Regions from separate parts of the Streptomyces sp. NPDC088124 genome, predicted to be linked through region 2. Evidence: riboswitches for the same ligand, from Rfam matches in the RefSeq annotation. Region 2 holds a riboswitch; each other region holds the start of a gene.
The links. A riboswitch is a leader RNA that binds a small molecule or an ion and turns the genes downstream of it on or off. The one in region 2 is predicted to bind cyclic di-AMP.
Positions count from the first base shown of each region.

Region 1: linked by a shared signal. The riboswitch ahead of AB0P17_RS10655 (LysM peptidoglycan-binding domain-containing protein) and the one ahead of AB0P17_RS18035 (LysM peptidoglycan-binding domain-containing M23 family metallopeptidase) in region 2 are both predicted to bind cyclic di-AMP.
Region 3: linked by a shared signal. The riboswitch ahead of AB0P17_RS13575 (M23 family metallopeptidase) and the one ahead of AB0P17_RS18035 (LysM peptidoglycan-binding domain-containing M23 family metallopeptidase) in region 2 are both predicted to bind cyclic di-AMP.
Region 4: linked by a shared signal. The riboswitch ahead of AB0P17_RS06940 (transglycosylase family protein) and the one ahead of AB0P17_RS18035 (LysM peptidoglycan-binding domain-containing M23 family metallopeptidase) in region 2 are both predicted to bind cyclic di-AMP.

Region 1 is NZ_JBFBJB010000010.1:64,880-69,082, reverse strand. Features, by position in the region: gene AB0P17_RS10660 (enolase C-terminal domain-like protein) at 1-977, shown strand, start outside; cyclic di-AMP (ydaO/yuaA leader) riboswitch at 1,475-1,638, shown strand; gene AB0P17_RS10655 (LysM peptidoglycan-binding domain-containing protein) at 1,643-2,422, shown strand; gene AB0P17_RS10650 (amino acid permease) at 2,532-3,932, opposite strand; gene AB0P17_RS10645 (hypothetical protein) at 4,186-4,203, opposite strand, start outside.
Region 2 is NZ_JBFBJB010000019.1:148,590-152,792, reverse strand. Features, by position in the region: gene AB0P17_RS18040 (SGNH/GDSL hydrolase family protein) at 1-631, opposite strand, end outside; gene AB0P17_RS18035 (LysM peptidoglycan-binding domain-containing M23 family metallopeptidase) at 813-1,808, opposite strand; cyclic di-AMP (ydaO/yuaA leader) riboswitch at 1,813-1,978, opposite strand; gene AB0P17_RS18030 (tyrosine-protein phosphatase) at 2,417-3,229, shown strand; gene AB0P17_RS18025 (DUF6126 family protein) at 3,289-3,480, opposite strand; gene AB0P17_RS18020 (XRE family transcriptional regulator) at 3,516-4,151, opposite strand.
Region 3 is NZ_JBFBJB010000014.1:23,707-27,909, reverse strand. Features, by position in the region: gene AB0P17_RS13585 (MerR family transcriptional regulator) at 1-704, shown strand, start outside; gene AB0P17_RS13580 (PP2C family protein-serine/threonine phosphatase) at 1,056-2,159, shown strand; cyclic di-AMP (ydaO/yuaA leader) riboswitch at 2,408-2,562, shown strand; gene AB0P17_RS13575 (M23 family metallopeptidase) at 2,574-3,623, shown strand; gene AB0P17_RS13570 (aldo/keto reductase) at 3,752-4,203, shown strand, end outside.
Region 4 is NZ_JBFBJB010000006.1:129,013-133,215, forward strand. Features, by position in the region: gene AB0P17_RS06935 (transglycosylase family protein) at 1-695, shown strand, start outside; cyclic di-AMP (ydaO/yuaA leader) riboswitch at 1,568-1,740, shown strand; gene AB0P17_RS06940 (transglycosylase family protein) at 1,748-2,515, shown strand; gene eno (phosphopyruvate hydratase) at 2,737-4,032, shown strand.

The DNA of each region.
Region 1 (4,203 bases), on a different contig from region 2:
ACCTGCTGGGCCAGCACCTGGAGGTGCCGGTGGCCGCGCTGCTCGGGGACGGCAAACAGCGTGACGCGGTACGGGTCCTCGGCTACCTCTTCTACGTCGGCGACCCCGGCAGGACCGATCTGGAGTACGTCCGGGAACCCGGCGCGGACGTCGAGTGGTACCGCGTCCGCCGCGAGGAGGCGCTGACCCCGGAGTCGATCGTCCGGCAGGCGGAGGCGACGTACGAGCGGTACGGCTTCCGGGACTTCAAGCTCAAGGGCGGTGTCCTGCCGGGGGCGGAGGAGGTCAAGGCCGTACGCGCGCTGAAGGAACGCTTCCCCGGGGCGCGGATCACCCTCGACCCCAACGGGGCCTGGTCGCTGCGGGAAGCGGTCGAGCTGTGCCGGCCGCTGGTGGGTACGCTCGCGTACGCCGAGGACCCGTGCGGAGCCGAGGACGGGTTCTCGGGCCGGGAGATCCTGGCGGAGTTCCGCCGGGCCACCGGCCTGCCCACCGCGACCAACATGGTCGCCACGGACTGGCGCCAGCTCACCCACGCGATGGCGCTGCAGTCGGTCTCCATCCCGCTCGCCGACCCGCACTTCTGGACCATGCAGGGGTCGGTGCGGGTGGCCCAGCTCTGCCATGCGACGGGACTGACGTGGGGCTGCCACTCCAACAACCACTTCGACATCTCGCTGGCGATGATGGCCCACTGCGGGGCCGCCGCCCCGGGGGAGTACAACGCCCTGGACACCCACTGGATCTGGCAGGAGGGCCTGGAGCGGCTGACCGTGGAGCCCCCGCGCATCGTCGCCGGCGAGGTCGCCGTCGACGACACCCCGGGGCTCGGCGTCGAACTCGACATGGACCGCCTTCTCGCCGCCCACGAGCTGTATGCGGAGAAGAACCTCTCCGGCCGGGACGACGCCGCCGCGATGCGATTTCTGGTACGGGACTGGGAGTTCGACAGCAAGCGTCCCTGCTTGGTGAGATGAGGCATTGCCGCGATCATGTCCCGCATTTTGCCGCGGGGGAACGCGGCTGCGGTGCGAAGGCGTACCAAGGCGCGACAGGCCGTCAGAAGAATGAATCGCCCGGTGAATTCGGAGGCGCTCCGGTTCAATTCCCGTCGGGCGTTCCCAGTTGTCGGGGAGTGGGGTGGGAGGGCGATGGATCCTCCCGCCACCGGTGACCGATAAGGGTGTTTTGTCTGTATTTCCCGTTAAGTGAAGTTGAGTGGCGTTAGGGGCACTTGTAGCCTCTGACGCCTTTTGCCTGTCCGATTATTCCGTTACGTTCGTGACCTGTGTCACCCCCGTCTCGGCAGGTGGGCGTGGCGAGGCGGACGCTTTCTCTCCCAGGAGAGGAAAGTTGAGTTCCCGGGAGGCTCCCGAAAGGGCGATTGACCCGAAAATTCGGAACTTGTGCCGTCCTGATATCTCGCTTACGTTCTCGTCCATCCGGATGGAACGCCCAATCCTGCCGCTGTCCGGAGACCCACACACCTATCCGTCACAAGGCAGGAGCGGGGGACCCAGGTAAGTCGCCGGTCCGGATTTCCGGAACGGCTCGGGGTGAAGCCGTACGCACCGCCGTACGGCCGGGCATCTCCAGCCCGAACCCGACAGCTCACCTCGCAGGCGACGGAGAGGAATTCGTCGTGCCCAGAAACGCCAAGCACCGCCGCCCCAGAACCGGCTCGCTCGCCCGTCGCCTCGTCGCGGTCGGCACCGGGGGCGCGGCTCTCGCGATTCCGCTGGTCACCGCGGCCACCGCCCACGCGGCGCCCGCGACGGTGGAACACGTCCGTGCGGCCAAGGCCGCGGAGGCTCCCGCCGCCACACCGAAGACCACCGCCACGACCTATGTCGTGGTCGAGGGCGACTCCCTGTCGAAGATCGCGCAGGCCTACTCCATCAGCGGCGGCTGGCAGAAGCTCTACGAGGACAACCGGAGCGCCGTCGGCGCCAACCCGTCCCTCGTGCACCCCGGCCTCAAGCTGACCCTCAACGGGAAGAAGGCGGCCGCCCCGGCGACCACCGCCACGGAGACGAGCACGAAGACGAGCACGGAGTCCGCCGGGAGCGGCTCGGTCGAGCAGGCCGTCGCCAAGACGTACACCGACAACCTGGACGGCTGGATCCGCGAGGCGCTGGACATCATGGCCCAGCACGGGATCCCCGGCAGCTACGAGGGCATCCACCGCAACATCATGCGTGAGTCCTCGGGCGACCCGAACGCCATCAACAACTGGGACATCAACGCCCAGAACGGCGTCCCGTCCAAGGGCCTGCTCCAGGTCATCGCCCCGACGTTCCAGGCGTACCACGTGCCCGGTACGGCGATGGACGCCTACGACCCGGTCGCCAACATCACGGCCGCGTGCAACTACGCCGCCGACCGGTACGGCTCGATCGACAACGTGAACGGTCCCTACTGACCGGACCCGCGTCGCCCGGCGGGTGACGAACGCACCGGGCCCCGGCCCCGCCGTCCTGCGACGGCGGGGCCGGGGCCCGTTCGCGTACGTGTCACACGTATCGCACGGGTCACACCCGCCGCGCTCGTAGCTCCCGTACGCCCGCCACCGCCAGCACGAGCGCCGTGGCGCCCAGGGACCAGAGGAGCTGCGGGCGGGCCGCGTCGTCGAGGAGCATCAGCACGAACACCGTCGCCATCGCGGCGAGCGTCACCCACGTCAGGCCGGGGAACAGCCACATCCGCAGGACCAGGCGCTCCGGCGCCTCCCGCTCGACGCGCGGGCGCAGCCGCAGCTGCGAGACGGCGATCATCGCCCAGACGAAGAGCAGCACCGCGCCGACCGCGTTGAGCATGTACAGGAAGACCGAGTCGGGCCACTTCAGATTGAGCAGGACGGAGACGAACCCGAACGCCACCGACGCCAGCACCGCCCGCCGGGGCACGCCCGACCCGCTCACCTTCAGCAGGGCCTTCGGCGCCTCGCCCCGCTCGGCCAGCGAGAAGACCATCCGGGAGGAGCCGTACAGGTTGGCGTTGAGCGCCGAGAGCAGCGCCACGAACACCACGATGTTCATGATCTGCCCGGCCGACGGGATACCGATCGCGTCGAGGACCGTGACGTACGGGCTGAGCCCCGCCTTCTGCGCCGTCCAGGGCAGCACGGCCACGATGACCGCCATCGAGCCGACGTAGAAGAACAGGATCCGGTAGACCGCGCTGCGCACCGCGCGGGCCACCGAGCGCACCGGGTCGTCGGACTCGGCCGCCGCGATCGTGACGACCTCCAGACCGCCGAAGGCGAAGATCACGGCGAGCACCCCGGAGGTCACGCCCTGCCAGCCGTTGGGGAGGAAGCCGCCCTGCCCGGTGAGGTTGGCGAGACCGGCCGGGCGGGTGTCGGGCAGGACACCGAAGACCGCGAGGAGCCCCAGGACCAGGAACGCGACGATCGCGAAGACCTTCAGGGCGGCGAAGCAGAACTCGAACTCGCCGAAGTTCTTCACGGCGGCGAGGTTCGCGCCCGTGAAGACGACCATGAAGACCAGGACCCACGCCCACTGCGGTACGGAGGGCAGCCAGCCGTTGGCGATCCGCGCCGCCCCCGTCGCCTCCACGGCGAGCACGACGACGAGCAGGAACCAGTACAGCCAGCCGACGCTGAAACCCGCCCACCGGCCGAGCGCGCGCTCGGCGTGCACGGAGAACGACCCCGACGCGGGCAGCGCCGTCGACATCTCGCCCAGCATCCGCATCACGCACATCGCGAGCGCGCCCGCGATCAGGTACGAGACGACGATCCCGGGTCCGGCCAGCGCGATCCCGGCGCCGGAGCCGACGAAGAGCCCGGCGCCGATGACGCCGCCGAGCCCGAGCATGGTGAGATGGCGCTGCTTGAGCCCGCCGGCCAGCGGTTCGGCGGATTCGGCGGCCGGTGTGGCGGCGGGGCGGGGGGTGAGTCGGTCGTGCATGGGGAGAGCTCAGACTGCTTTCGGGGCCGGTGAGGGGGACGCGGTGGTGCGGTCCTCGCAGTCTCCCCGGACGCCCCCCGTCCAGGCAAAACGTTTCCGGACGCGACGACCGGCGCGCCCGCCCCGGGGCCCCGGGGCCCCGTCCGCCCCCCGGGTGCGGCGGCGGACGGGGCCGGACCTAGCCGGACCTAGCCGGACGGAGCCGGATGGAGCCGGACGGAGCCAGGACGGGGCGGGCTGTGCCGGAACGGGCCTACGCGTCGAGCGGCGG
Region 2 (4,203 bases):
CCAGCACCTGCCCGGCGCGCAGCGCGACCCGGGTGTGCCCCTCGGCCGACAGGTGGAGCCGGTCGCCGTCCCAGGCCCGCCGGTCCTGGACGGTCCTCAGGGACCAGAGGTCGAGCACGGGGCAGCCGTAGCGGTCGGCGATGGCCCGGGTGTGCTCGTTGAACGTGGCGATCTTGCCGCGCAGATGGCGAAGCACGGGCACGCCCCGGGTGTCGAAGCCGGTGGCCAGCATGACCGTGCCGACGGAGCCGGTGAGGTCGGCGACGGCCCGCTCGAAGCGTTCCGCCACGTCGTCGGGGTCGGTGCCGGGGCGGATGATGTCATTGCCGCCCGCGCAGAACGTCACCAGGTCCGGGGCGAGTTCCCTGGCGCGGGGTATCTGTTCCTCGACGACCTGGTCGAGGAGCCGGCCGCGTACCGCGAGGTTGGCGTAGCGGAAGTCGCCGTGGACGGGGTCGGCCGTCGCACCGGAGACCGGAAGCTGATCGGCGAGCAGGACCGCGAGCCGGTCCGCCCAGCCGACGAACAGCCCGTCGGGGCCTGGATCTCCCACACCCTCGGTGAAGCTGTCACCGATCGCCGCGTACGACCCGAATGTCTTGTCTCTTCTTGTTCTCGAATCGTCTGCCACAGCGGGACATTTTCCTCCCGGCGATGTGACCTACGCGACCGTAGGCGGGTGTTGACTCAGGGTGAGAAACACCATCGGTCAATTTTCCCTCAAGCGGGAATAGCGCAAAGCCCCGAGGCCCGGCACCGTATGGGTGCCGGGCCTCGGGGTGGAGGAAACGCGTCCGGGGCGGCCGGACGGATCAGATGGAGACGCCGTTCTGCCGGAGGAACGCCAGCGGGTCGACGTCCGAGCCGTAGTCCGGGCCCGTCCGGATCTCGAAGTGCAGGTGCGGTCCCGTCACGTTGCCGGTGGCGCCGGAGAGGCCGATCTGCTGGCCGGTGGAGACACTCTGGCCGGCCGAGACGGAGAGGGAGGAGAGGTGGGCGTACTGGGAGTACATGCCGTTCTCGTGCTGGATGACGACCTGGTTGCCGTACGCGCCGCCGTTGCCCGCGGAGACGACGGTGCCCGCGCCAACGGCCTTCACGGTGGTGCCCGAGGGGGCCACGAAGTCCACACCGGTGTGGTAGCCGCTGGACCAGCTTCCGCCGGCGGCGCGGTACGCGGTGCCGACCCCGATGCCGTCGACCGGCAGGGTGAAGCCGGACGCGCTGCTCTGCGCCGCGGAGTCGGCGGCGGGCGCCTCGCTCCGGGCCGTGGAGGGCTCGGCGGACGAGGAGTCCTTCGAGGACTTGGCCGACTCCGCCGACGCGGTGGACTCGGAGGGCTTGGCCACCCTGGACGACTTCGAGGCCCTGGTGGGCGCCTCCGAGCGGGCGGCCGAGGCCTTGCCGTTGATGGTGAGCTTGAGGCCGGGGTGGATCAGCCCGGGATCGTCGCCGACGGCGCGGCGGTTGTCCTCGTACAGCCGCTGCCAGCCGCCCCGGACGTGCTGCTCCTCGGCGATCTTGGAGAGGTAGTCGCCCGCGACCACGGCGTACGTACGCACCGTGGTTCCGGCGGTTCGGCTCACCTGCGTCGCGGCCGCTCCCTGCGGTGCGGCGGCCGGCGCGGACTGCGGTGCGGCGGCGAGCGCGGCCTGCGGGGCCGTGGCGGGCGCGGCCTGCTGTGCAGCGTGCGCGCCGGTGGCGCCGATGAGCGGCAGCGCGATGGCGGCGCCGCCCGTGCCGGCGGCGATGAAGCCGCGGGAGAACGGATTGGTCCTGGGGCGGCGGTGCTTACCCTTCGCGGGCATGGCGAATTCCTCTCCGGCGCCTACGAGGTGAGCTGTCGGGTTCGGGCTGGAGCTGCCCGGCCGCGCGTGGTGCGCGACTTCACCCCTAGCCGTCCCTGACGTCGGAACATCGGAACGGCGTACTACCTGGGTCCCCCGCTCCTGCCACGCGTGATGGGTGGATGGTGTCCCCGAGGCGGCGGCAGGATTCGGCGTTCCGCTCGGATTGAGGGTGAACGTAGGCGAGTGGGACGGCCGGAACAAGCCACCCTTTTCCCTCGGTGACGCACCCTTCCCTGCGCGCCGAAGATCGCCCGTCACCCTGCGTGGAGACCGCCCTCCAATTCCCTTTCGAGGTGGCCCTTCCCTTTCGCACCGTCACCACGGAACGTCACGGATATGATCCTGCTCACCAGCCGGAGCCCATCTCCCCCACGATCGGGGCAGGTTATCCGGAATCACTCAATCCGGACAGCGCACCGTTTGGACGGTTTCGCCCCACCCGTCCCCTTGTGATCCGTGGACTCCCCGGCCCTCCGCCGTACTGATGAGCACACCGGCCGATGTCGTAGGGTCGGGGACCGACGCCGCCGGCGAGCAGCGCCGAGGGCAGACACGGAGGAGCAGGCGTGACGCAGCAGTCGCCGCAGGTCCCGTCCACCGAGCCCGAACTGTCCGGAGTACGCAACTTCCGTGATGTCGGCGGCCTGCCGGCCGTGGACGGACGCCGGGTGCGGTACGGCGTGCTCTACCGCAGCGGCCACCTCGCCCACGCCACCGCCGACGACTCCGCCTTTCTCTCCACCCTCGGTCTGCACACGATTTTCGACTTCCGCAATTCCGCCGATGTGAAGCTCGACGGCGCGGATGTCGAACTGGCGGGCGTGCGCCATGTGAACATCCCGCTCTCCGACCCGGCCGAAGGCGCCCAGTTCTGGCGGATGGTCCGGGACGGCGACCTCGACCTGCTCCGCTCGCTCCTCTCGGAGGGCAGAGCGGCGGCCCGGATGACCGCCTCGTACCGCGCGATCATCACGGAGCGCACCGCCGAGCACAGCCGGCTGCTGCACGCGCTGGCCGAGGACAGCGTCCCCGCGCTGCTGCACTGCGCGGCGGGCAAGGACCGCGCCGGGCTCTCCGTCGCCGTGTCCCTGCTCGCGGTCGGTGTCGAGCCGGAGGCGATCACGGCCGACTACCTCAAGTCGAACGACCCGCACCGCCGCTACGCCTTCCGCCGCAGCGACCGGTCGCCCGCCGGAAGGTCCGGCGAGGTGATGGAGTTGCTCAGCCCGCTCTTCGACGCCCGCGCCGCCTATCTCGACGCCGCCTTCGAGGCCATCGGGAAGACCTGGGGCTCCACCGACCGCTATCTCTCCGAAGGCCTCCGGCTCGCGCCCGAGACCCGCGAACGGCTGCGCGCCCGCCTCCTGGACGAAGGCTGACGCCACGGCGAGCGACGGACGGCGTCAACCGCAAGGGACGGCGCCGAAGGCCTGGGCCGCTACCGCCCCTGGGCCCCGACGTGGAAGAGGAGGTAGAGGAAGCCCGCGAAGAGATGGCCGGCCACCAGATAGGCGAAGAGCCGGATCACCAGCCCTCGCGGGAACTTCTTCTCCTCGTCCATGACGCGCGGGCGCGGGGGCACCTGTTCCCGGCCGCCCTCGGCGGGCGCCGGACGCTCTGTCTCCGACATGGATGGGACCTCTCTCGGCGGGTCGGACATGAGGATCAGACATGAGGAGCCGAGCCGCCGACGCACAGGTCGGCGGCCGGGCTCTGGAGCAGGGTGTGGACGAAGAGGAGCTCGGCCCCCTCGGGTCCGGCCGCCGCGATGCGGTGCGGGGTGAGCGAGTCGAAGTGCGCGCTGTCCCCGGGGGCGAGCAGATGCACGGTGTCGCCCAGGCTCAGCCTGAGCCGCCCGTCGAGCACGTACAGCCACTCCTCGCCGGGGTGCACCCGGACCAGGTCGCCCTGTGCCCCGTACGGCACCTCCAGCCGCAGCGGCTGCATGGCGCGTCCGGGGCCGCCCGCCTGGTGGTAGGTCCAGCCGTCGGCCTCGAAGGGTTCCGCCCGGCCGCCCCGGACGATCGGCTCGCGCTCCGGCGGCACCTCGCCGAGCAGCTCGGAGACGGTCGTCCCGTAGATCCGGGCCAGCCCGAGCAGCATGGGCAGCGAGGGCTGCCGGTGCCCCGTCTCCAGCCGCGAGAGATGGGCGGGGGAGAGTCCGGCCCGCCGGGCGGCGGCCTCCAGGGTGAGCCGGCGGCCACGGCGCAGCTCACGCAGGCGCGGCGCGACGTCGGGAAGATGATCGGAAAGCGGGTCGGGCAGCCCGTCGGCCGCCTCTCCGGCGGAGGGTGTGCTCATGCGTCCATTGCGCCAGGGACTTTCCCCCCAGGCAAATTTCTTGCCCAGGAGG
Region 3 (4,203 bases), on a different contig from region 2:
CGAGCCGTACGCTCCGGCACTACGGCGAGCTGGGGCTGCTGGAGCCCAGCAGGACCGGCGTCAACGGATACCGGTACTACGACCAGGAGGCCCTGGTCCGGCTGCAGCGGATCCTGCTGCTGCGGGGGCTGGGTCTCGGGCTGCCGGACATCGCCCGGATCCTCGACGGCCAGCAGGACACGGCCGCCGCCCTGCGCGGCCATCTGGGGCTGCTGGAGCAGGAGCGCGAGCGCATCGGTCGGCTGATCGCGTCGGTGCGGACCACTCTCCACAAGACCGAGAGCGGAGAGGAACTCATGGCAGAGGAAGTGCTCGACGGCTTCGCGCACACGCGGTACGAGCAGGAGGTCACCGAGAGGTGGGGCCGCCCCGCCTACGAGAAGGGCGACCGCTGGTGGCGCTCGCTCGGTGAGGAGGAGCGCCGGGCGTTCCAGGAGCGGCACGAGTCGATCGCCCGCGACTGGGGGCGTGCGGCCGCGGCAGGGCACGACGCGTCCGGTGAGGAGGCGCAGGCGATCGCCCGGCGTCACTGCGACTGGCTGGCGGTGACCATGGAGCCCACCAGGTCTTATGTCATCGGAGTCACGGCCCTGTACGTCGATGATCCACGTTTCACCGCGGCGTATGACAAGTACGGTGAAGGTACGGCTGTGCTCGTGCGGGACGCCATGAAGGTGTACGCCGAGCGCCACCTGACCGACTGAGCGTCTCCACATCGGCCTCCGTGCCCTCGCATCGGTCTCCGTAGCCCAGTCGGCCGACCGCGGGTCGCCGCCCGCCGCGGCGGCGGCCAGCCTGGGTGGAGCGCGGTGCCGTCCGCAGCCGTCGGCGGAACGGGCAGGAGACGACTGGTGGGGAAGCTCAGGAGAATCGGAGAACGCCTCGGCGGCAGAAGCAGACGGGACGCCGACGGCGCCGGGATTCTGGGCGCCGACGCCGCGGGGTTCTGGGCGACCGGCACGTACGGGCGGGACCATCGCCGGGATCCCGCCAGCGACCTGGGCCGGGCGGCGGACCGGGCGCCGTACGGTCCGGCCGGCCCGTACGCGCGGCGACTGGCCGGGCGGCGGCTCGTCCGGTTCCTGCCCGCCCTGGTGATCATCGGCGGGGTCATCCTCGACCTGGCGACGCCGACAAGGGTCACCTCGGCGCCGCTCTTCGCCGCCGCCCCGCTGACCGCGGCCCCGTTCTATCCGCTGTTCGGCACCCTGCTGGTGGCCGTGGCGTCGCTCGCCGCCGAGATCGCGCTCCGTGCGCATACCAACACGCTCACCACGGTGGTGTCGATCAGTGAACTGCTGACGGTGCTCGTCGTCTCCGCCCTCGCGCTCTACATCAACGGCGTCGTCAGACGCAGCGGCGAGCGGCTCGCCTCCGCCCGCGTCATCGCCGAGACCGCCCAGCGCGCCGTGCTGCCCAGACCCGCGGAGCGGATCGGCGGGCTGCGGGTGGCGGCGCGGTACGAGGCGGCGCAGGAGGGCGCGTTCATCGGCGGTGACCTGTTCGCCGTGCAGGACACGCCGTACGGGGTGCGGCTGGTCGTCGGCGACGTACGGGGGAAGGGGCTGGAGGCGGTCGAGGCGGTCGCCGTCATCATCGGGTCGTTCCGGGAGGCGGCGGAGCAGGAGAGCTCGCTGGAGGGCGTCGCGCAGCGGCTGGAGCGCTCACTTCTGAGGGAGGGGACGCGGCGGGACGGGCTCGATGTCTTCGAAGGGTTCACCACGGCCGTACTGGCGGAGATTCCGCACGGCGAGGGCGTCGTGCGGCTCGTCAACCGAGGCCATCCCGAGCCGCTGATCTGTCACGACGGCGCCGTACGGATGCTGGCGGCGCACGACCCCGCGCTGCCGCTCGGCATGAGCGAGCTGGGCGCGTGGCCCGACCGGGCCGAGCAGTCCCCGTACCCCGACGGCGCGACGCTGCTCTTCTACACGGACGGGCTCACCGAGGCGCGCGACGCGCACGGGATCTTCTACGTCCCGCGCGAGCGGCTGGACGGGCGGATCTTCCAGGGGCCCGACGAAATGCTCCAGGCGCTGATCGACGACGTGCGGCGGCACACGGGCGGCGGCAGCCAGGACGACATGGCGCTGCTGGCGGTCAGCCGGCCCTCGGAGGGGGAGCCGGAGCGGCGCAGGACGATGCCGATCGTGCCCTGAGCGCGCGGCGTCACTCATGGTGACCGATGAGTATCCCTCCGCATAACGTTTGACATACCGTCAAGTATGCGAGGCGGGTCAATGTGCTTCGAGCGCCGATCAACTCGCCCGGATGCGCGTTCTTGTGTCCCGGTACGTCCGTTGCGAAGTCGTTAACGATCATCGGGAACAGCTTGGAATAAGGCCCTGGTCTCTATTAACGTTCGATAACGCAGCGCGGTTGTCCCAGCCGTCGCCAGAGATGGCACCGTGCGCACGCGCCGAATCCCGCGAGGGAACCGGGGAACCACCAATTGGGGTGAATCGGGAGTTACCTGCCGCCTCGCGCGGCAGGGGACACCCGTAGGAGACCTTCCTGCTCCGAACCCGTCAGCTAACCCGGTAGGCGAGAAGGAAGGAAAGGAGCACGCCTCAGTGGCGTCCAACAAGCCTGCCCCCACGGTCACCTTCGAAACCCACTCCTTCGGCAGCGGCAGTGAGAACGAGGCGCCCGGGACCTGGGGGGAGTGGAATCCCACCGAGGAGTCCATCCGCCCCGTACGCGGCAGGCACCGCGTCGCCAAGCAGCGCAGCGGGCTCGCCCGTAGCTCCACGGTCCTGGGGGTCGGCGTCATCGCCGCCGTCGGCGCGGGCGGCATCGCCACCGCGCAGGACAAGCCCGCGGTCTCCATATCCCTGCCCGACGCCATCGCGGACAACCTTCCCGACGCCAAGTCCCTGCCGGGGATGGGCTCCCTGGGGTCGGACGACGCGGAGTCCGCGTCGGACGTGCTGGCCCGTGCGCCCCTGAGCACCGCCGGTCTGACCGCCGCGGACGCCGAGCAGGGCGCCACCGACGCCGGCGAGGCGCTGCGCGCCCGCATCCTCCAGCAGGCCGAGGGGCAGCAGGCGAAGGCCGACGCGACGCAGAAGGCGGCGGAGGAGGACGCGGCCGCCGAGAAGGCCGCGAGCCAGGCCAAGGCGCGGCAGAACGACGCGGAGAAGAAGATCGAGGCGGCCAAGAAGAAGGCCGAGGCGGAGGCCAAGGCCAAGGCCGAGCAGGAGCGTCTCGCCAAGCTGGCGGCCAGCTACTCCCTCCCCACCTCCTCGTACACCCTCACCTCCTCCTTCGGCCAGTCCGGTTCCCTCTGGTCCTCCGGCTACCACACCGGCCTGGACTTCGCGGCGCCGACGGGCACCCCCGTCAAGGCCGTGCACAGCGGCACCGTCAAGTCGGCCGGCTGGTCGGGTTCGTACGGCTACCGCACGGTCCTGGAGCTGGAGGACGGCACGGAGGTCTGGTACGCGCACCAGTCCTCGCTCTCCGTCAGCGCCGGGCAGAAGGTCTCCACCGGCGAGGTCATCGGCCGCGTCGGCGCGACCGGCAACGTGACCGGGCCCCACCTCCACCTGGAGGTCCACACGGCGGGCGGCACGGGCATCGACCCGATGGCGTGGCTGAACGGCAAGGGAATCAATCCCTGAGGCCGAAGCCCCGGTCCTGGAACCTCTGGTCCTGAGACCTCCCGGTCCTGAGGGCGGCAGGAGCAGCAGGACCGCCCGGAGCGCCCCGAAACGGAATAAGGCGCTCTGCGGCGGGGTTGAAGTGACGCATGACGACTTTGCGCACACTCGGCTCCTCCGACCTCAAGGTCTTCCCGCTCGCCCTCGGCGGCAACGTCTTCGGCTGGACCGCGGACCGTACGGAGTCCTTCGCCGTCCTCGACGCGTACACCGCCGCGGGCGGCAACTTCGTGGACACCGCGGACGTCTACTCGGCCTGGGTGGACGGCCATTCCGGTGGTGAGTCCGAGTCCGTCCTCGGCGAGTGGTTCGCCGCGCGCGGCAACCGCTCCGACGTGCTCCTCGCGACGAAGGTGGGCGCGCACCCGGAGTTCAAGGGGCTGAAGGCGGCCACCATCAAGGCCGGGGCCGAGGAGTCGCTGCGGCGGCTCCGTACCGACTACATCGACCTGTACTACACGCACTTCGACGACCCGGACGTCCCGGTCGAGGAGATCGTCACCGCCCTCGACCAGCTCGTCACGGAGGGCAAGGTGCGCGC
Region 4 (4,203 bases), on a different contig from region 2:
GCGAGAGCGGCGGCACGTGGAGCGCGAACCTCAGCAACGGGTACTACGGCGGGCTCCAGATGTCCCAGGAGACCTGGGACGAGTTCGGGGGCGGCGACTACGCCGAGCGCCCCGACCTGGCCAGCCGCTCACAGCAGATAGCCGTGGCCGAGAAGGTCTTCGAGGCCCAGGGGGCGCAGGCGTGGTCCAGCTGCGCCGCCGTCTCCGGGCTGACGGAGGCGGTCGGCGGTGCGGTCTCCGGCGTCGTGGAGGGGGTGACGGGCGGCGGCAAGGGCACCGGCCCGTCCGGTACCCCGTCGGGCAGCCCTTCCGGGGACGCCTATCCGTCCGGTGACGCCGTGACGGACCCGGGCGCGGAAGCGGGCGCGGACGGCAAGACCTCCCCGGAGCCCAGCACCAGCCCGAGCCCGGGTGCCACCGGCTCCGCGGCCGGTACGGACGACGCCGAGGGCAAGGACGAGGCGTCCAAGGGCAAGCACCGCGGCCAGGCGGCCGACGAGAGTGCCTCGCCGGGCACCGCGGACGAGGAGCGTGCCTCGGGGGGCGGTCGCGCCTCCCGCGGGGCGGGCGGAGCCCGTGACGGGGCCGGGCTCACGGACGGTGTGGAGCGCGAGGTCGAGAAGGTCGTCACCACGGTCGGCGGCCACCTCTCCCTGGCGACCGGCGGGCAGAAGGTCGTCGGCGGCTGGGTCTGAGCAGCCGGCAGCGAGTTCCGGAAAGCCGCGCCTCCAGGACGGAGGCGCGGCTTCCGCGTTCCCGGGGCCGTCCCGGGGCCGTCGCCGAGCCGTCGCCGACGTATCCGGGCCGTCGCCCACCGGGCCCGTACGCACGGCTTCCAGGCCGCCGTACGCGTGGCTTCCCGCTCCCGGCGCCGCCGGCGGCCCCACCGTGACCCGCGCCGGGCCGCAGCGCCCCGTCGCGGCGCCCCGTCGCGGCGCCCCGCCGCAGGGCCGTGGTGAGTGACTCCAGGGCTGTAGTGAGTGACTCCGGGGTCGGAGTGGGCGACCGGGGTGAGTGCGCCCGGTCCCCGGGCCCTCGGCGGAACGGGTGACTCCGGCGGCCGTCCCGCGGCCGGAACGAGTGACTCCGCGGCCGGAGCGAGTGACTCCGCAACTGGAACGGGTGACTCCGCGACCGGAGTCGGCGGCCGGGGCGAGCGACGCTCGAACCGGAGCGCCCCGCTCCAGGGCCGGAGCGGGTGAGTCCGGAACCGGTACGGGCGAGTGCCGTTGAACGGCGCCCCGTTGACGCCTCTTCGGTCGCGTCCGTCCTGGCCAGAGCCTCCGATCTCCGCCCGGAACGCGGGCAGTTAGCGACCGTATGTCCACTTCTGGGCAAGTGAGACAAGGGTCTCTTTGCCGCAACTCGGGCTCTTCGCCTCGCCGGTTGATCGAATCCGGTTCTCACCTGCGGAAACGTATTGTCCCTCGGAGGAGGTAAGGGCGTTTTTTCCTGGATGTGCTCCTTTGAACAACCGGCAGGGCTGTGATTACGGTCTGAACCGCTCGCACCGCGGGCCTCGTCGACCGTCACGCCGAATCCTGCCGTCGGTCGGGGGGAGTAATCGTCGCTTCGTGCGCCGAAGGCAGGAGCGGGGGACCCATAGGTTTGCGCCGGGCCCGGCCGTCGAGAGACGGCCGGCGGCCGGCTAGGGGTGAAGCCGCGTGTGCGAGCACGCGGCCGGGCAACTCATTGGCCCGAACCCGACAGCTCACCTCGTAGGCGTCGGTGAGGAGATGCGTTCATGCTGCTGCGTTCCAGCAAGGCCAAGCACCGCCGCCCGTCCGTGGCCATCCGCTACGCCACCCTCGCCGGGATCACCGGCGCGGCCGTCGCGGCCCCGCTGATCGGTGCCACCGCCGCCTCCGCCGCAACCGCCTCCGAGTGGGACCGGGTCGCCCAGTGCGAGTCCGGGGGCAACTGGTCGATCAACACGGGCAACGGCTTCTACGGCGGCCTGCAGTTCACCCCCTCCACCTGGGCCGCGTACGGCGGTACCGCCTACGCCCCCCGCGCCGACCAGGCCTCCAAGTCCCAGCAGATAGCCGTCGCCGAGAAGGTCCTCGCGGGCCAGGGCAAGGGCGCCTGGCCGAGCTGTGGCGTGGGCCTCTCGGGCGCCGCGTACAACGGCGGCTCGGGCTCCGGTTCCGGCTCGGGCTCCGGCTCCAACTCCTCCAGCTCCGGCTCCAACTCCTCCAGCTCCGGCTCCGGTTCCTCCAACTCGGCCTCCGGCAGCTCCAGCGGCTCCGGTACGAAGAAGTCCGCCGCGACCCGGCAGGCGCAGCCGCAGCAGTCGACCCGTGACGAGGCGCAGCCGGCCTCGCGCGGCCAGAACCGTCCGTTCACGATCAAGAAGGGGGACGGCGAGTACAAGGTCAAGTCCGGCGACACCCTCTCCAAGATCGCCACCGCCCACAAGGTCAAGGGCGGCTGGAAGAAGGTCTTCGACCTGAACAAGGACATCGTCCGTGACGCGGACGTCATCTACCCGGGTCAGCAGCTCCACCTGCGCTGACCCCTTCTCCCCGGCCCGGCGCGTCACCCCCGTACGCGCCGGGCCGGGCCCCGTTCCCGCCGCTGCCCGCCATCCGGTCCCGCTACCGGCGGGTAGCGGCGGTCTGTGCGAGCGGGAGCGTCTTAGGGGGCGGGCACCGGCTGGCCGATGACCCGGAGCCGGTTAGGCTCATGTCGCAAGGCCAAGAGACCCTGCACCCACGCGTCACATCCCAGAAGGAGATGCTCGTGCCGTCCATCGACGTCGTCGTAGCCCGGGAAATCCTGGACTCCCGAGGCAACCCCACGGTCGAGGTCGAGGTCGGCCTCGACGACGGCAGCACCGGTCGTGCTGCAGTCCCCTCCGGTGCCTCCACCGGTGCGTTCGAGGCCGTCGAACTCCGCGACGGAGACGCCGGCCGCTACCTGGGCAAGGGTGTCGAGAAGGCCGTCCTCGCCGTCATCGAGCAGCTCGGCCCGGAGCTGGTCGGGTACGACGCCACCGAGCAGCGTCTCATCGACCAGGCGATGATCGACCTGGACGCCACCGAGAACAAGGGCTCGCTGGGCGCCAACGCCATCCTCGGTGTCTCGCTCGCCGTCGCGCACGCCGCCTCCGAGGCGTCCGACCTCCCGCTCTTCCGCTACCTGGGCGGCCCGAACGCGCACCTGCTGCCCGTTCCGATGATGAACATCCTGAACGGCGGCTCGCACGCCGATTCGAATGTCGACATCCAGGAATTCATGATCGCCCCGATCGGCGCGGAGTCCTTCTCCGAGGCGCTGCGCTGGGGCGCCGAGGTCTACCACACGCTCAAGAAGGTCCTGAAGCAGAAGGGCCTCTCCACCGGCCTCGGTGACGAGGGCGGCTTCGCGCCCAACCTGGAGTCCAACCGCGCCGCGCTCGACCTCATCCTTGAGGCGATCAAGGAGGCCGGTTACGTCCCGGGCCGCGACATCGCGCTCGCGCTCGACGTCGCCGCGTCCGAGTTCTACAAGGACGGCAGCTACGAGTTCGAGGGCAAGTCGCGCTCGGCCGCCGAGATGACCGAGTACTACGAGGAGCTGGTCGACGCCTACCCGCTCGTCTCCATCGAGGACCCGCTCTTCGAGGACGACTGGGCCGGCTGGAAGGTCATCACCGACAAGCTGGGCTCCAAGGTCCAGATCGTCGGCGACGACCTCTTCGTCACCAACCCGGAGCGCCTCGCCCGCGGCATCGAGGAGGGCTCGGCCAACGCCCTGCTGGTCAAGGTCAACCAGATCGGCTCGCTGACCGAGACGCTGGACGCCGTCGAGCTGGCCCAGCGCAACGGCTTCAAGTGCATGATGTCCCACCGCTCCGGCGAGACCGAGGACGTCACGATCGCCGACCTCGCGGTGGCCGTGAACTGCGGTCAGATCAAGACCGGCGCCCCGGCCCGCTCGGACCGCGTCGCCAAGTACAACCAGCTGCTGCGCATCGAGGAGATCCTCGACGACGCGGCGGTGTACGCGGGTCGCAGCGCGTTCCCGCGGTTTCGCTCTGCGAACAGTTAAGAGGATGCGCTCTGCGAACAATTAAGAGGATGCGCTCTGCGAACAGTTAAGAGGATGCGCTCTGCGAGCGATTAAGAGGATGCGTTCCTCCAACAAGAGGATGCGTTCTCCAACGGCTGAGAGAACACGCAGCGCGTAACCCATACCGTCGCGGGCGCTCATCCGCCCGTC